3 regions of the Porphyromonas levii genome follow, and region 1 is predicted to be linked to each of the others. Evidence: riboswitches for the same ligand, from Rfam matches in the RefSeq annotation. Region 1 holds a riboswitch; each other region holds the start of a gene.
What was found. A riboswitch is a leader RNA that binds a small molecule or an ion and turns the genes downstream of it on or off. The one in region 1 is predicted to bind cobalamin.
Positions count from the first base shown of each region.

Region 1 (5,738 bases):
ATTTAAGACTTTTCCTTTGCTACTCCATTACGATTTAGCTAAATTTGCGGAGTAATTATGTTTAGGGAAACAATAGTAAGAAATGGATTACGGTATTCTTGACTTTATCCACCTCATTGGCTCGCTCGGCATCTTCCTCTACGGAATGAAGATAATGAGCGAAGGGCTACAAAAGGTGGCTGGCGACCGCATGAAGAGTATTCTCTCTGCAATGACCTCCAATCGTGTATTCGGTGTATTTACGGGTATTCTTATCACCGCACTGATACAATCATCCTCAGCGACTACGCTCATGGCCGTGAGCTTTGTCAATGCCAGCCTACTTACGCTAGCCCAGGGGGTCAGCGTCATTATGGGAGCCAATATAGGCACCACCGCTACTGCTTGGATTATCTCACTCTTAGGTTTCAAGGTAGACGTCAGTGCCTTTGCCATTCCCCTCATTGCCGTAGCGATACCATTTATCTTCTCCAAGAAAGCTAGGATGAACTCGTGGGGCGACTTCATGCTCGGCTTCTCGCTCCTATTCCTGGGGCTTCAGTTCCTCAAGGAATCTATGCCCGACCTTCAGAACAACCCCGAGGCGCTCTCATTTCTCCAGACCTATACCAACCTAGGCTTCGGATCGGTACTCATCTTCCTTCTTATCGGTACTATCCTCACCTTCATAGTGCAGAGCTCAAGCGCCACAGTCGCTATCACCCTCGTGATGTGTAGCCAAGGATGGATCCCCTTCGAGATGGGCGCAGCGATGATCTTAGGAGAGAATATCGGTACTACTATTACCGCCAACCTCGCTGCCCTTAGTGCCAATTACAATGCTAAGCGTGCCGCACTCTCACACACCCTATTCAATGTCTTCGGTGTGGTATGGGTACTCTTCCTTTTCTTCCCAGCTATCAACCTCGTTTCAGGTATTGTAGAGAGAATAGATGGCTATGACCCTCGCAACCTATTCCCTATGATTGCCGACCTCAATGCTCGGTTCCAGCCTGGCGACGTAGCCATGATAACGGGCAAAGACCCTATTTTCGATCCCGAGCTGAGTCGTTTGCAAGCCACCATACGTAGCTCTGCAGGCGCCATCAGTATAGGGTTGTCGCTCTTCCACACGATGTTCAACATCTCCAATACTCTAGTGATGATCTGGTTTGTGCCAGTCATCGTGAAGATATGCAATAAGGTTATCCACCCTTCCAAGAAGGCTGCCGAGAAAAAGGAGTATTCCCACCTACAGTACCTTTCTACACGTATGCTCTCCACAAGTGAGCTATCCTTGCTTCAGGTGAATAAGGAGATTGTCTCCTTCGCCGATAAGGGACTAGGCATGCTCCGAATGGTTCGCGAGCTGAGCAATATCCAAGAGCGAGATCAGTTTGAACTCGTCTTTACCCGCATCGATAAGTATGAGCGCATCTGCGACCGAGTGGAGATAGAAATCGTGCAGTATCTGACAGAGCTATCCCGAGGAGACCTGAGTGGAGAGTCACGCCACAAGGTTCAGAAGTACCTCCGTATAGCTAGCGAGATAGAGAGCATCGGGGACTCCTGCTTCGAGATAGCCCGCATCCTCCGACGTAAGCTCGATGATGGCATCAAGGAGAACCCAATCATTGCCGCACACCTAGGCGTACTTCATGAAATGCTCGAGAATATCCTCAATCACATGAAAGGCGTACTAGAGGACAATGAAGATAATGCTCAGGACATGCTACTTATATCTCAAGACCTAGAGAAAGCACTCAACATCAAGTATAAGTTCCTAGTTACTGAGAACCTAAAGGATCTGCAGGTCAATGCTTATCCATACCAAGACTCAGTCTACTACCTCGATATCATCGACGAATACGAGCGAATAGGCGACTACGCTGTCAATGTAGTAGAAGCATTTATCGGCGAAGAGAAGTAATCGCCAATGGTAATCGCCTCTTTTCAGGCACCAATTCCCCTCCTATAGAGTCCTTTCTAAAGCTCTGTAGGAGGGAAATTTGCATTGCGCAAATACACATTCATTCAATAATCTTAAAGTAAATTGGGAAGTTCCAGAAAATATATTACCTTTGCCAATACAAGAGATGGGGTAAGGGAATTTGGTGCACAAGTCCAAAGCAGTACCCGCTACCGTGATGCTTCCCCTATAGATTAGGGTATCGTGCTATTATAAGCCACTGAGCCGAAAAGGTGCTTGGGAAGGCAATAGTAGAGAAGAGCTAAGCCGGGAGACCTCCCCTTCAATTTGGTGCAATGCGCTTGCACAGAGAGCCGATGACGCCTTCCGGGTGTGGAGGTGCCGTCATTCCAAGGCAGTCGTAGCTGTCTTTCTTTCTCTTTGTAGGTGTTGCGCCCCAAGCGAGTGATAAAGTTTAGTACAACGACAAAAGAAAAGAAAGGCATGAACAAGTATTTCGACAATCTAGCACTCCGCATCGGAGCTTTGTCTCTGATGCTCTTCGCGCTTGCTACCAGCTGCACTCCTAGCAATGACCGACCAACACCAGAGCCGATAAATCTTGAGCCTCCGACTGTGTATGTCATTAATTCAGGCGGTAAGGGCAAAGCTAATGCATCTATAGATGCGTATGCGCCAGACAGGAAGAGGCTTATAAGAGAAGTTTTCAACAAGACGAATGGTATTAAGCTCGGCGATACAGCACAAAGCGGATCCTTCTTTGGCAACGACTTGTACATAGTGGTTGGCAACTCTAATGTCATCTATAGGCTAAACCCTAAGACGATGAAGCGTACCGGTCAGCTCGAGATTGAGAGCCCGCGGTACATCTACTTCGTAAGTTCCGACAAAGCGTACGTGTCTCACTTGGGTTCGGGCGATATCACAATCTTCAATCCCCGGACGATGGAGACAACCGGAAAAATCACTACTTATCAGTCTGCTATTCACGGTGCTGGGAAGTTCGACCTCAGTACGGAGGAGTGGCTAAAAGTAGACGACAAGCACGTACTCGTGAGCTGCTGGAGCAACAATAGCAAGGTACTACTTATCGATACGACTCAGGACAAAGTGGTCAAGGAGATTGAGGTAGGTCTACAACCCAAGAGCATGGACATGGATAAGAATGGTAAGGTATGGGTACTCTGTGAAGGTCAGTCTTGGGTGGGTAAGAACCCTACCATCTGGACGATTGACTCCAAGGTCAACTATGCCGCACATCAGGTTGGTGGGGGGATTACGAAGTTTAAGGATCTTATGTATCCTGCGACTTCGCACCTCAGGATGAATTTCGCTAAGGATGCTTTCTACTTCTTCAATGCACCACACATCTTCAAGATGAGCATTACAGACAAAGAGATTCCGGCTACACCTTTCATCAATATGCCATCTAATTGTAATACCTATTCTCTGGCTGTAGCACCAAATGGCGACCTTTACATCGGAGACAGTAAGGACAACAAACAAGAGGGCACAGTATATAGGTACTCCGCAGATGGTCAGAAGCTCGATAGCTTCTCAGTGGGGGTACTGCCCATCGACTTCGTATTTTACGTCAAGAAATAATTAATCCCAATGAGGCTCTTGCTAGCCATATTTAGTATCGCGTTCCTCGCACTTCCCACAAGTGCAGAGGAGCGTGATACTTTATTGATACAACAGCAGTACAACCTCTCGGAGCTAGAGGTAGTCAGCCGAAGACCGCTCAGCCAAATAGGTGTGATGCAGAGCAAGATAGCGCCACTCGTACTCCACGATAATATTGCGCTCTCTCTGGGAGACGTCCTCACCTACGGAAGCGGTATATTCGTAAAAGAACAAGGGCGTGGGGCACTCAGCACCGTCTCCTTTCGTGGTACAGCTGCCAGCCATACCCGCGTAGACTGGAATGGGGTGGCACTCAATTCACCTACGCTTGGATTTACCGACTTCAGCCTTATACCGAGCTACTTTGTCGATAATGCCGCACTCCTGCACGGCTCTAGCTCTATCAGCCAAGGGGGTGGCGGACTAGGTGGTGCCGTGGTGCTTAATACCGACCTCTCTAAGCTCCCTCACGGGCATCTACTCACCTACACACAGGGCATTGGCTCCTACAAAACCTTCGATGAGTACCTGCGCTACACGTACAGTGGCGAGCAGTGGCAGAGCAGCACCCGTCTCGTAGCCGCCTCTAGCCGCAACGACTTCATCTACACCAATAAAGATGAGTGGGCTGATATCAAGGACGAAGAGGGGAATATCCTGAGTTCGTACCACCCTCGCGAGCGGAATAGCAATGGTGCCTTCCGAGATTTCCACCTACTTCAAGAGCTAGCCTACCAGCCTAATCCCGCCCACCGGATAGGGCTTTCCCTATGGGGCACAAGTAGCTATAGGCAACTACCACTATTGTCGGTAGACTATGGCAATCCCGCCCTTAGGGTCAATGAGAATAGAGAACAGAGCCTACGTGGCGTATTGACCCATAATTATATCGGAGCGCAATGGTCACTGGAGAACCGACTAGGGCATAGTACCTCTTATATCTCTTACGATAATGGCTCCAGGGCAGTGATAGACGGGCCTGTCTCCTACTTTTACCAGACCCGTAGCCTATTGCACAATACCTTTGCCGAGAGCAAAGCCCAGTGGTTTGCAAGCCCTAAGCTCATGCTTAATGGCTCAGCCAAGATAGCGCTACAGCAGGCACGCACGGCAGGCAAGGTACATGCTACGGGCGACCCCGACCTATCCAAAGGACTCCTACACAAGCGAGTAGAGGCGAGCCTCTACCTATCTGCCAAGTATACCCCTACCGACCGTCTCGGCATCTCTCCTGCACTTAGGTTCGAGGTGTATGGCAATCGCTCCACGCCACTTATCCCTGCGCTCTTCGTGGATTACCTCATCTACAAGCCTGCCAACCTAGCGCTGGTAGCTTCGGTAAGCCGTAATTATCACGAACCAACCCTCAATGACCTCTTCTATATCCCTGGGGGCAATCCCAACCTTCGCCCCGAGAAAGGACTTACTTACGATATCGGGCTCACCTATGCCATAGGGAAGAAGGACTGGAAAGTCTCTGGCTCTCTAAATTGGTTCGACTCCAGAGTACACGATTGGATTGTGTGGCTTCCTGCAGGAGGTAGTAGTGCTATTTGGACACCTATTAATTACAACAACGTACACGCCTATGGTATCGAAAGTGCTCTGCAGGGAGCTTATCGCATTAGTCCCAAGGCACAGATAGACCTACAGGTCAACTACTCTTGGACCCCTTCGATTAATCAGGGACCATCCATATTCAACAACGATAGGTCCATCGGCAAACAGCTCGTCTATATCCCTCGCCACTCAGCATCGCTGATTGCGACAGGCACTTACACCTCATGGCGCTTCACCTACAAGTACGCCTACTACAGCGAGCGCTTCACCTCTACAAGCAATAGCCCAAGTAAGCTATATACAGTTGCCCCCTACCACATGCACGATGTCTCGATAGAGAAACTATTCTCTACACGAGCTCTAGACCTAGGGCTCAAACTAGCGGTGAAGAACTTATTTAATGCCGACTATCAGACCGTCATGAGCTATCCCATGCCAGGGCGCAACTTCGAGCTCTTCATCACCATATCGCCTAACTTCAGCCCAAGCCACCACAAGTAACGCCCCAAGTAGCGCTACAGCAAATATTGCCTAGCGCTATCCAGCAACATGAACCGCCAAAGTAGGCAAATTTATCTCCAGGAATAAATTTATTTTTCTGTACCTAGATTCCGCAAATGACAATTAGTTCCATCTCAACTCT
Region 1 covers NZ_JADRGN010000013.1:14,546-20,283, forward strand. The annotation lists gene IX315_RS04270 (Na/Pi cotransporter family protein) at 83-1,909, shown strand; cobalamin riboswitch at 2,061-2,246, shown strand; gene IX315_RS04275 (DUF5074 domain-containing protein) at 2,393-3,514, shown strand; gene IX315_RS04280 (TonB-dependent receptor) at 3,524-5,596, shown strand.

Region 2 (5,738 bases), on a different contig from region 1:
CTCCTTTTCACCCGCCTTAACTCTAAGAATATAGCCATGTTGCTGAGTTGTAGACTTAGAGCCCGCATTGACAGAATTACACGCTAGGTAATAATTGCCCTGCTGATCAAAGAAAGCCTTGCTCTGTCTCGTTTCACCAAAAGAAGTTGATGCAGGCATCTCTGCACGAGTCTCGGTACTAGTACTTACGACCTTCATCGTCTTGGCGTCGATAACAGAGAGATTAAAATCCTTTCTCGCCTTCGCATCCATCGCCTTCTTCTTATTTATATCGTAAACGTATGTATACAAGATAACATTGTCACTTTTACGATAGCCAGCAAGACCTGATGAATTGAATTGTTCACCCTTTTTTGGTGCAGGCAGATCTAGGATACCTTTCTCTACCACCTTCATATCATTGGTGTTGATCTTGACCCAATTCACAACATGCTTCTCTCCAGCTGAGCCAAAGAGAACAAGCGTATTGGTATCGAGCCAAACGTGAGAGAAGCGGCGGTCTAGCACCTCTTTAAGTGGGAACCTCTTCACCACCTTCACGTCAGCATCAGTAATTTTGTATTTACCGAAGTCCCCTTTACGTGATACACTATAATAGTAGCCATCATGGTAGATAGCATTAGGAGTCATCTCTGAACTTAAGGTTTCAACACCCTTGCCTTTGATATCATACTCCCCAGTCTCAAGGCTGGCAACCCTTCTCACGGCATGAGCATCTTGCTTTGCAGCGGAAGAGGTTCCCTCATCAAGGGCAATCCATACGTCATACTCCATACCAGTAACCTCTGGGGTTGGTTTAGGAGTTGGTTTAGGGTTAGGCTTATTACTGTCATCGCAACCTGTAGCAAAGACGAGTAACAGAGCTAAGAACACTGAAAAGATAGGTAGTCGTTTCATCTTCATTGTTATTAATTAGTTAATAAATACTTTTAACTTACAGAATAGGGCTCGCCCGGGTTTCTGAAGCATATAGTTATCGTAATTGATTCTATCAAAGAGGTTATTGCACTGCAATGATAGGGAGTATCGGTTGTCGGCCAAAGATAGGGTGGCTCCCACATTGGTATTCCACTGATTTGGCACTAGGGCTTTTGACTCTGCTAAACCAAAAGCCGCCCAAGTAAGGTAGAACCAGTGTGTATATGAGAGAGAGCCATCTATCCTTAGCGAACTATGCTTAAGCCCAAAGGGCTCCATCATCGTTACTGCTGCTAGAGCATTGGTATAGAAAAAGGGCTTATTCGGAATCCTATTATCATACGTAATATCTAGCTGACCATTGGGTTTGGTCTTAGATCTATTGCGCTCATCAATATAGGTTGCATTCATAGAAAAGTCTAATAAGTGCTGATAGGTGTAACCGACCTCAGCCTCACCTCCTATCACACGCGCAACCCCTACATTCTCATACTTACTCTCGGTATCACTCGAAACCACTCTGTGGATATAGTCCTGCACATCACGGACAAAGAAGTTGCCCTTATAGGATAACTTATGCTCTGGTTGAAAGCGCCAAGCCCCATAGACCTCCAGATTGAAGTTGTTAGCCTGCTCTGGTCGGAGGAGTAGATTAGGATAGATATTGGCTCCGTTACCCATATACTCCCTGGCAGATGGGAGCCTAACCGCTCTTTCATACGACCCCTTAAGGGATAGCTCGGGGAATAACGTAGCTCTCACGCCTAGTCCATATCCTAGGTGATTCTTTGTAGCTTTACGCTCCACCTCATTGGCACCCGTAATCCAATAATAATCTGACTGCTCTACCTCTGCATGGAAGATATAATCTTTAAGGAATAGAGTAGTATTGATACGATCATCCCACAGATATTGCCCATACGAAACACCCAAGATATGCCTTGCCAAATAATCTTCCGAAGGGATAAAGGTGGCATCGAGGCGATCCGTTCGCTTATTCTTATTCGCTGTAAGCGTATAGTTGAAAGAGACCGTCCCTGTTCGTGACCATTGATAGGCGATATTAGCACGTAGTACATCAGTAGGGCGTTCAGTAGCCCGAATCATCTTCCCTCGCCGCATCAGCTCACTATAATTCGTCTCTACATAACTACCATCCCAAGCATAACGCCTATAAGCGGTATCGGTGTATAAGATATGGTCATTGGTATGAGATGCGAATAGATTTAGGGAGAGCCCATCTACAAATAGGTCTCTCTTGCTATACCTCCCTGAAAACCTCAGAGCACTACGATCTCTGTGTGCCTGCCCTATCACTAGGTTTTGGCTAAATCCTGTCTGTAGCTCACTAGCACTACTAGTATATGAGATACCTACAAAAGCTTCGTCTGCCCATGTACGACCCGTAAAACCTAGTTCAAGTTGGGAGAAAAGAGATCTATAGCCATCGTGAAAGCGACGATAATCCCCCAACTGATACTCATAAGCAGCTTCATTCCACACCTCTACGCCACGCATTAAGTAGTCATTCTTGGAGGACTTTACACTCATAATGCCCCTAAGGGTGAGACCACTCCTATTGAGCTGATACTGACCGTTCACATCGGCTCCGTATGTGTGGAATGAGCCTGCTTCTGCAGAGACATCAAGATAATTTGCATGACTACTCTTTGTCACGATATTCACCGCCCCACCCAAGGCATCTAACCCAAGTTCAGGAGGCACCACCCCTTTATATATTTCCATGCGTTCCACAAGGTTGATAGGGATATTCGCTAGCGTCACACCACTCCCAAGCGAAGACAGCGGAACGCCATTCACGAAATACCTAATGGCATTGCCACTAAGCCCTGTGATAGCGAGGTCAAAGTCCGAACCTACACCACCCTCTTCTCGTATCACTACGCCTGAGGATTGGTTGACCAACTTATTGAGATTGCTCACCGATGCCACAAGAGGATGGACATCTATACTCGTGGCAGAGAACGAACTATTCTGCATTACCTCCTTATAGGTAGGAGCACTGACAACGACCTCTCGGAGTAGTTTGTAGTCCTCTTCCAGGACAAAGTCTTGCCTAATCGGCTTATCCCCCACCCTTACTACTAGCTGCTTTTCTCCAAACCCCAATAAGTAGGCGGATAACTTATATTGCCCCTTGGTTAGCTCAATAGCATACTCACCCGCAGCATCAGCAACGCCACGAATAGTACCATCTACTTTTATAAAGGTTCCCTGTAAAGCCTTCCCATCCTTGTCACTCACCCGACCACGCACAGTGACCTGAGCTGTGGCGAGACACGAAGACAGCACCAAAGTCCAAACGACCCAAATAGGTCTCAACAAGCTATTCTTCATAAAATCGAAGAGGATGCAACATTACGCACTCTTGCCCCCGAGAGTACAAATAAATAGCAATGGCAGGTTTCCTGACTTGCTCCTATTTGGAGACGCCTTCCCATCTGTTACCAGACAGTGACACCATTATGTAGATTACCCCAAACGCGATACGAAGCTCACAGTAGCGGGCACTGCTCTAGACTTCCACTAGATTCCCTTTTATGCTCTTGAGATAGGCTATCTCCGAGCATCACCACAACTTACTCCACAAAGGTAACACTATTTATTGTATATACGAAAAGAGAATTGACTACCTCTCCTTTCCCTTTGGCAAAACATCTTTCACAGAAAATGAGGTAGAGAATATCCTATGGTTATAATCTTGGACAATAGCACGAAGTAGATTAGAATAGTGCTCTACCGTCTTTTCTGAAGGCTCAATCGTTACATCCGTCTGCAGGTGCTTCACTGGGCTTGTCGCTGTTATATTACTCGCTGTGGTCATTGCAATAGTTGCATCTTTAGTAAAGAGCAAGTATTGCCCCCCAAAGTAGTTGAGCGCAAAGTGTTCTACCGACCTATCAAATACATTATTACCATAGCTCAGGACTGGCTCAGTGTTCCCAGTTAGATAGAGGAGCGTAGGCAGGATATCGGCGTGCTGCACCACGTACTCATTGATTTCACTCTTCAGCTTACCTTGAGGATCATAGAAAGCAATTGGAACAGCTGCGTGCCCTGCCAAATTGTCATAGGCAGGGAGATCAGTCTGGTTGGTATGATCCGCTGTAAGTACAAAGAGCGTATTTTGAAACCACGGAGCATCCTTAATTTTGTCGAAGAATTGGCATAAGGCATAGTCGGCATACTCCGCTGTCTTATGTATTGGCAGAGAACCGCCCTTAAATTGATCATTAAATTGCTTCGGCACTTTGAAAGGATAGTGATTAGAGAGAGAGAAGAAAAAGGCGCCAAAAGGTTCCTTCAGATTATCCATATCACTAGCCATTGCTAATTCGAAGGGCAAGTCATGAATACCCCACTCACTGTACATATCCCCTTTGCTATTGGGATGCTGAGCCAGATAGTCGTCTCCTGTATACTGTTGGTCTACCCCAAGCTTTTGGAGAAATGGGAAAAATCCCATAGCGCCTTCACTATCTCCATGGTAAAACTTAAGGGTATAACCCTCACGCTTTAGAGCCAATGGAAGTCCTGTATCGAAGCTATTGAAGTGCTGATAATTGGACATTTCCCAATCTTTATCGTTGAATGTACCACCGAAAGAGGGAAGTGAAACAAATATAGAGGGGAAAGACTCTACCGACCGTTTGCCAGAGGCAAAACCATAACGAGCATATAGGGTATGAGGAAGCAAGCTGTCAAGAAAAGGAGTCCTACTTGTATGCCCCTCTACCCCTTGATTGAGAAAGCCAATGTACTCGCTCGCCATACTCTCCATGATGATGACCATCACATTCCGCCCTCGCATAGAGCCAAAGAGGGAATCATTCTCAGACAGAGGTGTAGCTTGGTAGTATGGGGTGAAGATATGAGGTAACTCCTCATCGGTATAAAAATCATATTCATGCCGTGCTTCTGTACCTTTTAGTAGCGCAATTGGTGTATTCAATAGGATAGGATATTGATCCTGACTACTCATCCGACTGACTACCTTATCGAGTGCAACGGGTGTACCCTCAAAGTCCCAGCGCCCACGCATGCTGAAGAAGATAAAGACGATCAGAGCCATAGATAGTGGTATATTTAGCCAAATCGGAAGAGCCATCTTTTCAGTCCTTTGGAAGCGAATCAATCGATAACCCAATATACCAAGTAGCAGCAATATAACGAATGAGAGCGAGAGCGGCCAGTGCTCAATAATAAAGTCCTTGTAAAGACCCACATAGCTCTTTCCCTCGAACTCCGAAAACACCTCCATATTAACCCTTCTCAAGACAAAAGGGAAGTAACCAATATCAGAGATATTAAGGAATAATACTACCGTAAAGGGGACAAAGTAAGTAAGATCTTGAAGCGCCTTGAACCATCGGCTCATCTCTACCTTAAGAGGCAATAGTCCACCAACAAGCCTCAATACATAGTAGAGGAGAAAACCATAACCAATGACCACCATATCAAGGGTATACCCCCCTTGCATAAGGTTGAATAGCTGATCGGCGCTAATCTCTTTGAAAAAGCCCTTATTGAAAAAGTAAAAAAGGAGACGACACGCCTGCATCATCACGATTGCCAATAGAGTATGGGCAAGAATAACTATCCACCTGTTGTTAGTCTTTATCATATCACGAACCAACGCTTATCTAGTAGTAATACAAAACTCAAATTATCCCTCACCGATAGTGTAGATAGTCTCTCGAAACCTACAATAGTGTAGGTTTTATGGGCTATTCTCAAAGGGAAACGATTGCAAAGTTACCCATAATCAACATTATACAAAAAGTAAAATGCATCTGAAC
Region 2 covers NZ_JADRGN010000015.1:39,749-45,486, forward strand. The annotation lists gene IX315_RS04800 (hypothetical protein) at 1-897, opposite strand, end outside; gene IX315_RS04805 (TonB-dependent receptor) at 913-3,276, opposite strand; cobalamin riboswitch at 3,321-3,531, opposite strand; gene IX315_RS04810 (LTA synthase family protein) at 3,569-5,563, opposite strand.
Region 2: linked by a shared signal. The riboswitch ahead of IX315_RS04805 (TonB-dependent receptor) and the one ahead of IX315_RS04275 (DUF5074 domain-containing protein) in region 1 are both predicted to bind cobalamin.

Region 3 (5,738 bases), on a different contig from region 1:
GCTGGGGACTCAACTATCAGGAGGTTACTTGCCATATTGATACTACTCTTCTATCTTTTTCGCTTGAAACTTAAATTCCGTGCAAAAGTACACATTATATATAATAGCGCAAAATAATTGCTCTTCCGCTCCTCCTATACTTAGCTCGGTGTCTTGGTTTTGTGTAGAAGCATACTCTTATTAAGGTCATCGCCGTTGCGGTTTCAGTCCCTTTGGGGAGAAACTGGAGTCTCTCTAGGGAGAAACTGGAGTCTCTCTAGGGAGAAACTGGAGTCTCTCTAGGGAGAAACTTTCTTTGCTCAGTAGAGGGCAATCGGTGAGGTAGGGGAGGAGCGTATGCGCTGCCCCTATCAGTTTCCCCTGTTCTCGGTATGAATAGATGATTTACTGTGCAGAATAAGGGTGGGGCGTTCTATGATGTGTAGATGCAAGAGGGGTAGTAGGGCAGAAGAGGTTACGCTTAAAACGTCGACCGACCTATTAAGAGCCATTAGGGCAGCTGCTTTATGGCTTTCGTTTCTCTGCCAAATTGATAATTCTCTGATTGCTACTGCCCCGAAAGGAGAGTCGGGGGTCATAAAGACTAGCTACAAAGCGCCCATCTACCAGTACGTCTATATATTCCAATAGCGGCTGGTAGCGTGGGTGGTCTTTGATAGCTTCGTAGGTAAAGCCTGTATAGCACCAGATATTTATCTGTGTGCGTTGCTTGATGGTCCGAAGTAGTGGCAGAAATTCTTCTGGGTTGAAGAGGGGATCTCCACCACTAAAGGTGACGCCATCTAGCATAGGATTTTCTTGAATCTCCTCTATGATTTGCTCTATCATCTCCTTGGTCACCACCTCTCCCGCTAGGGGATTATGGCTCTCGGGGTTATGGCAGCCAGGGCAATTGTGACGACAACCAGCCAAGTAGATAGAGTAGCGAATCCCCTCGCCATCTAGTATGGTCTCGGGCATAATATTCAATATTCTCAGACTCATCTTGCCAGACTGTGTCGGATGGGCGTTGGTGTACTTGTTAGTGGTGCTTGGTGCGGTCTTTTTCCTCCGCACGCTTAGCGGAGTTCCACGAGCTCAGATCTCCAGTAAGGTACCCAGTGATGCGCCTCATCCTCAGAATATGTTCGCTCTTACAGATTGGGCATTTACTGTAGATGATACCTTTGTAGTGGCACTCTTGGCATGTGTCTATTGGGTGGTTAATAGAGCCATAGCCAATGTTTTGCTCCTTCATTAGCTTTGCTATCTTGGAGATAGCACGCACATTCTTCTTCGCCTCACCATCGAGCTCTATATACGTAATGTGTCCGCCACCAGTGAGTGCGTGGAATGGTGCTTCACGCTTTATCTTCTCGGCAATAGTGATTTGCTCCTTGACATCTACGTGGAAAGAATTGACGTAGTAGTCTCTGTCGGTTACGCCCTCTATGATCCCGTATCGCTTCCTATCCATTCGGGTAAAGCGTCCGGATAATCCTTCTGCCGGTGTTGCTAGGACAGAGTAATTGAGGTGATATTTCTCCTTTAATTCTCCAGCCACTTCGTTGAGGATTACTAGGCACTGTCTGAGGGTCTCCCACGCCTGATCGTTGGTGCCATGACCTTCTCCGTAGATAGCGTACATGGCATTGTGCCCTCCGATAAAACCTATGCCGAGTGTGCCACTCTTGAGTACATCGCCTACCTTATCATTGGGGCGCAGGGCGGCACCTCCCTTCCATACATCGTTGCCCATCATGAAGGGGAATTGGCGTGCCAGGGCACTTCTTTGGAATTCATACCTGGTATAGAGCTGCTCTCCCACTAGTCGGGCTAGGTCGCGTAGGCTCTCGAATAGTTTATTTACCGCCATGCTCCTCAGTGTACCTTGGTCGGTATGGAGCGTGGAGTGCTCCTCGGCATAGCGCATGGCTTCAATCGCAAGTCTTGGGAGATTGATGGTGGTGAATGAGAGGTTGCCTCTGCCTATAGAGGTCTTCTCGCCATTGAGGTTTTCGAATACCCTCGTGCGGCATCCCATTGTAGCTATTTCGTATTTGTAGCGCTTTGGGTCGTCCTCTCGCCACAATTCGTGACGATTGAACGTGCTATCGAGGAAGACAAAGTTGGGGAAAAGTGCCTTGGCTGTAGTATCGCAGGCACGTAGGAAGAGGTCGAAGTTGGGACAAGAGAAGAATACTTCCCCTGCCAGCGCCTTATCGAAGTTCTTCAGCGCTAGTTCGTAGTCTGCATCGGAATAGTTGATGCCCTCTTTTACCTTAAATATCTGAATAGGGAAGACGGGGGTCTCTCCGCCGTCACCCAAACCCTCTATGGTCGCTTTCATAAGCTCCTCCATTACCATCCGACCTTCGGGAGAAGTATCGGTGCCATAGTTAATCGAGCTAAATACCACCTGATTACCACCTCTAGAGTGCATGGTATTGAGGTTGTGGATAAAGCCCTCCATGGCTTGATGGGTATCGCGTCGGCTCCTTTCTATGGCTTTCTCGATGACCTTCACAAGAAGGCGACGATTAAGGTGCTCATAATACTCCTCGCATATCGCCTCGTGCAGATGATCGACTTCGGTAGAAGAGGGGAGTATGGAGTGTAGGTGTTGGGCTACTAGCTCTCTAGCCTTTTTAGACTCTATATCCACGCTTTCGTCTACCGTCTGGAGTGCAAATTGTAGTAGATCCGCCACATGTTTCACGAAGGTTTTATACACTCCAGGTGCCATGAAGAAGTCGAAAGCTGGTATGGCTTGTCCACCATGCTGTTCGTTCTGATTGGTCTGGAATACGATGGTTGCCAGTGTGGCGTAGCTTTGAATACTCTGGGGGGTACGGATGCCTCCATTTTTGGTGTGAAATCCTCGCTCATATAGGTCTGCCAAGTCGTACTGCACGCAGGTGGTCGTCTTGGTAGGATAGTAGTCTAGGTCGTGGATATGAATGTCACCCCTACGGTGCGCCTCGGCGTACTTGGTAGGGAGTAGGTATCGATAGGTGTAGTCCTTAGTTACTTCCGATGCAAAAGTCATCATCTGTCCTGATGGGGTATGACTACTCATGTTGGCATTGCTGAGGTTGACATCGTTGTTGTCAATAGTTACGATACCATCCAATGATTGCTTCAGAGCTGTCTTCTTCTGTCGCTCAGTATTGCGCCACTCCCTGTAAAGGATGTAGCGCTTGGCTACATCAGGATTGAAGTGCATGAGTTCACTCTCCACAATGTCCTGCACCTCCTCCACGGATATCACATCTTTATCTATACGGCTAAGAATCTTAAGTGTAGCCGACTTGACTTCCACGAAATGGTCGGTGTAGCCTGCCGCTACGTAGGCCTTTAGGATGGCGTTCTCTATCTTGGTAGGGACGAACGCCTCTTGGACTCCATCGCGCTTGATGATGTACTTGATAGGATTGGTCATAACTTTAACTCCCGAAAGTAATGGTTCAACAAAAAATATACTAGATGTAACAGAGCCGAAGTAGGTCTTCTGACTCGTCTCACTCTACGACGCCTTCCCACCCTCTAGTAGGCAGTGGCTTATGTGTGTATAGCAGAGTATTACTGAGACTTACAGCAGCGGGTACTGTACTGGATTTCCACCAGTTTCCCTTACCTCCGTCTTGTTTATAGCACCACAAAGGTAACGATTTATTTTTGTATCCCTATCCAAAGTTACAAAGAATCCCCTCGGTAGGTTGGCACTAACCAATCTACCGAGGGGGTATATAAAATGTATGTCTAGCGTGTGTCTGCTTACTTCTTAGCAGCCTCCTTAGCCTCCTTAATCATCTTGGCATTGGGGAGGATAAAGATCTCTACACGGCGGTTCTTAGCTAGGTCAGCTTTGCTATCGCCCATGGCGACTGGCTGATCTGGACCTACACCTTCACCCATCATACGAGCGCTCTCTACCCTCTGCGCACGGAGGAAGTTGAGTACACTCATCGCACGCTCACGGGATAGCTGCATGTTGTATTCATACCTACCAGTCTTGTCGGTATGACCCACAATCTTGATGTCCGTATCAGGGTTGGCATTCATGTTTTCAGCAAACTTGCGAAGTGCTTCGCGCGAACTAGCGTTAAGCGTACTAGAGTTTACTGGGAAGAGGATACCGCTATCAAATGTAACACGGATGGCCTCACCATTATTCACGGTCTCTACAGTAGCATCAGGAATCTGCTGCTCTAGCTCTTTCGCCTGCTTATCCATTTGGTTGCCAATGATACCACCAGCCGCACCACCTATGGCTGTGCCTATGATAGCACCTATACCAGTATTGCCAGCTACTCTACCTATGCCAGCACCGATAGCGGCACCTGCTGCGGCACCGATACCAGCGCCCTTTAGAGAATTACTAGCACCACAACCACTCAGTATCAAACCGATGGTAACTATACTTACACTTAGAAAACCTTTAATCTTACTCATAACATCTAACTATTAAAATAAATACTAATCCTACTCGTCATCGTCCTCTTCGAGAGAGACGTCGAACTCTTGTTGCAACTGGATGAGTAGCACCATGTCCTCCACAGATATGGAGATGTCTTGTTCGTCCTCAGCTGCACTCTTAAGCGCATATTCGTGGAAGTCTTCGGGTTCTACCTCTACGACTTCCTCCTCGCCATCTAGCTGTTCTGTGTACTCTTCCCAAAGCTCGTAGAGATACAAGATATCCTGATCCAAGAGCTCTGTGATACTTTCTATCTCAGCTGTCTCTTCTCTGACAAACTCGAGAAGTTCTTCGTCGTACCAATCGAGGTCTTCTTCCTCGAGGTTAAAAGGGTTGTCTATCTCATTCATAAAACTTTATCTCTAGCTATGTCTTATAATACTACACCACAAAAGTAGGAAAATATCCGATATGTTGTCTATTCTAATCTATAAATTAACCGAAAATTGCGCTGCCTACTCTAATAATGGTTGCACCATGCTTTACGGCAATAGGATAATCGTGTGTCATACCCATTGAGAGCTCAGTAAAGTGTGAGCTTTCACTGAAAGCACCAGTACGTAGGTCGTCGAAGAGTGCTTTCATCTGTGCAAACTCGCGCTCGACCTGCTCCATATCGTCTGTCAGCGAAGCCATACCCATGATGCCTGATATCTGAGCATGCTGGTAGGTTCTAAGGCGATCGCTATTGATTAGTTCTTGTAGCTCTTCTAGCGAAAATCCATGCTTGGTCTCCTCTCCAGATATATGTATCTGCAGTAATACAGGGAGGTACTTTCGCCCCTGCTTGATACACTCCTTCTCCACTTCCTGAAGTAGCTTCTCACTATCGATACTGTGAATCATGTGCACGAAGGGTACCACATACTTTACCTTATTACGCTGCAGTGTGCCTATCAAGTGCCACTCAATATCTTTAGGCAGAGCGTCGTACTTCGGAAGTAGTTCCTGCACACGATTCTCTCCGAAGCGCCTTTGTCCGGCTTCGTATGCCTCTAGTACCTCCTCCTGGGTGTGGTACTTGGATACGGCTATTAGCTTAGTGGTCTCTGGTAGCTCCTGTTGTAGGGCTTCCAGTCGTTCCTTAATATCCACGACTTATCCCTCTGTTTTTATCTGATACTTGAATACATCCATATAGAGCGTCTCGGATACACTAGCTACGTCATACTCGCCTAGTGTGTCTTGCATCCCCTTGTGGAGGTTCTCTAGAGCGTGATCAATATCATCCGCTTGCACAATCATCTGTACGTACTTCTTTTTCTCCACACCTGCCTTC
Region 3 covers NZ_JADRGN010000021.1:9,047-14,784, reverse strand. The annotation lists gene topA (type I DNA topoisomerase) at 1-35, opposite strand, end outside; gene nrdG (anaerobic ribonucleoside-triphosphate reductase activating protein) at 505-984, opposite strand; gene IX315_RS05750 (anaerobic ribonucleoside triphosphate reductase) at 1,022-3,421, opposite strand; cobalamin riboswitch at 3,464-3,655, opposite strand; gene IX315_RS05745 (YiaD family glycine zipper/OmpA-like lipoprotein) at 3,757-4,434, opposite strand; gene IX315_RS05740 (hypothetical protein) at 4,465-4,809, opposite strand; gene IX315_RS05735 (YggS family pyridoxal phosphate-dependent enzyme) at 4,895-5,554, opposite strand; gene IX315_RS05730 (DUF4494 domain-containing protein) at 5,558-5,738, opposite strand, start outside.
Region 3: linked by a shared signal. The riboswitch ahead of IX315_RS05750 (anaerobic ribonucleoside triphosphate reductase) and the one ahead of IX315_RS04275 (DUF5074 domain-containing protein) in region 1 are both predicted to bind cobalamin.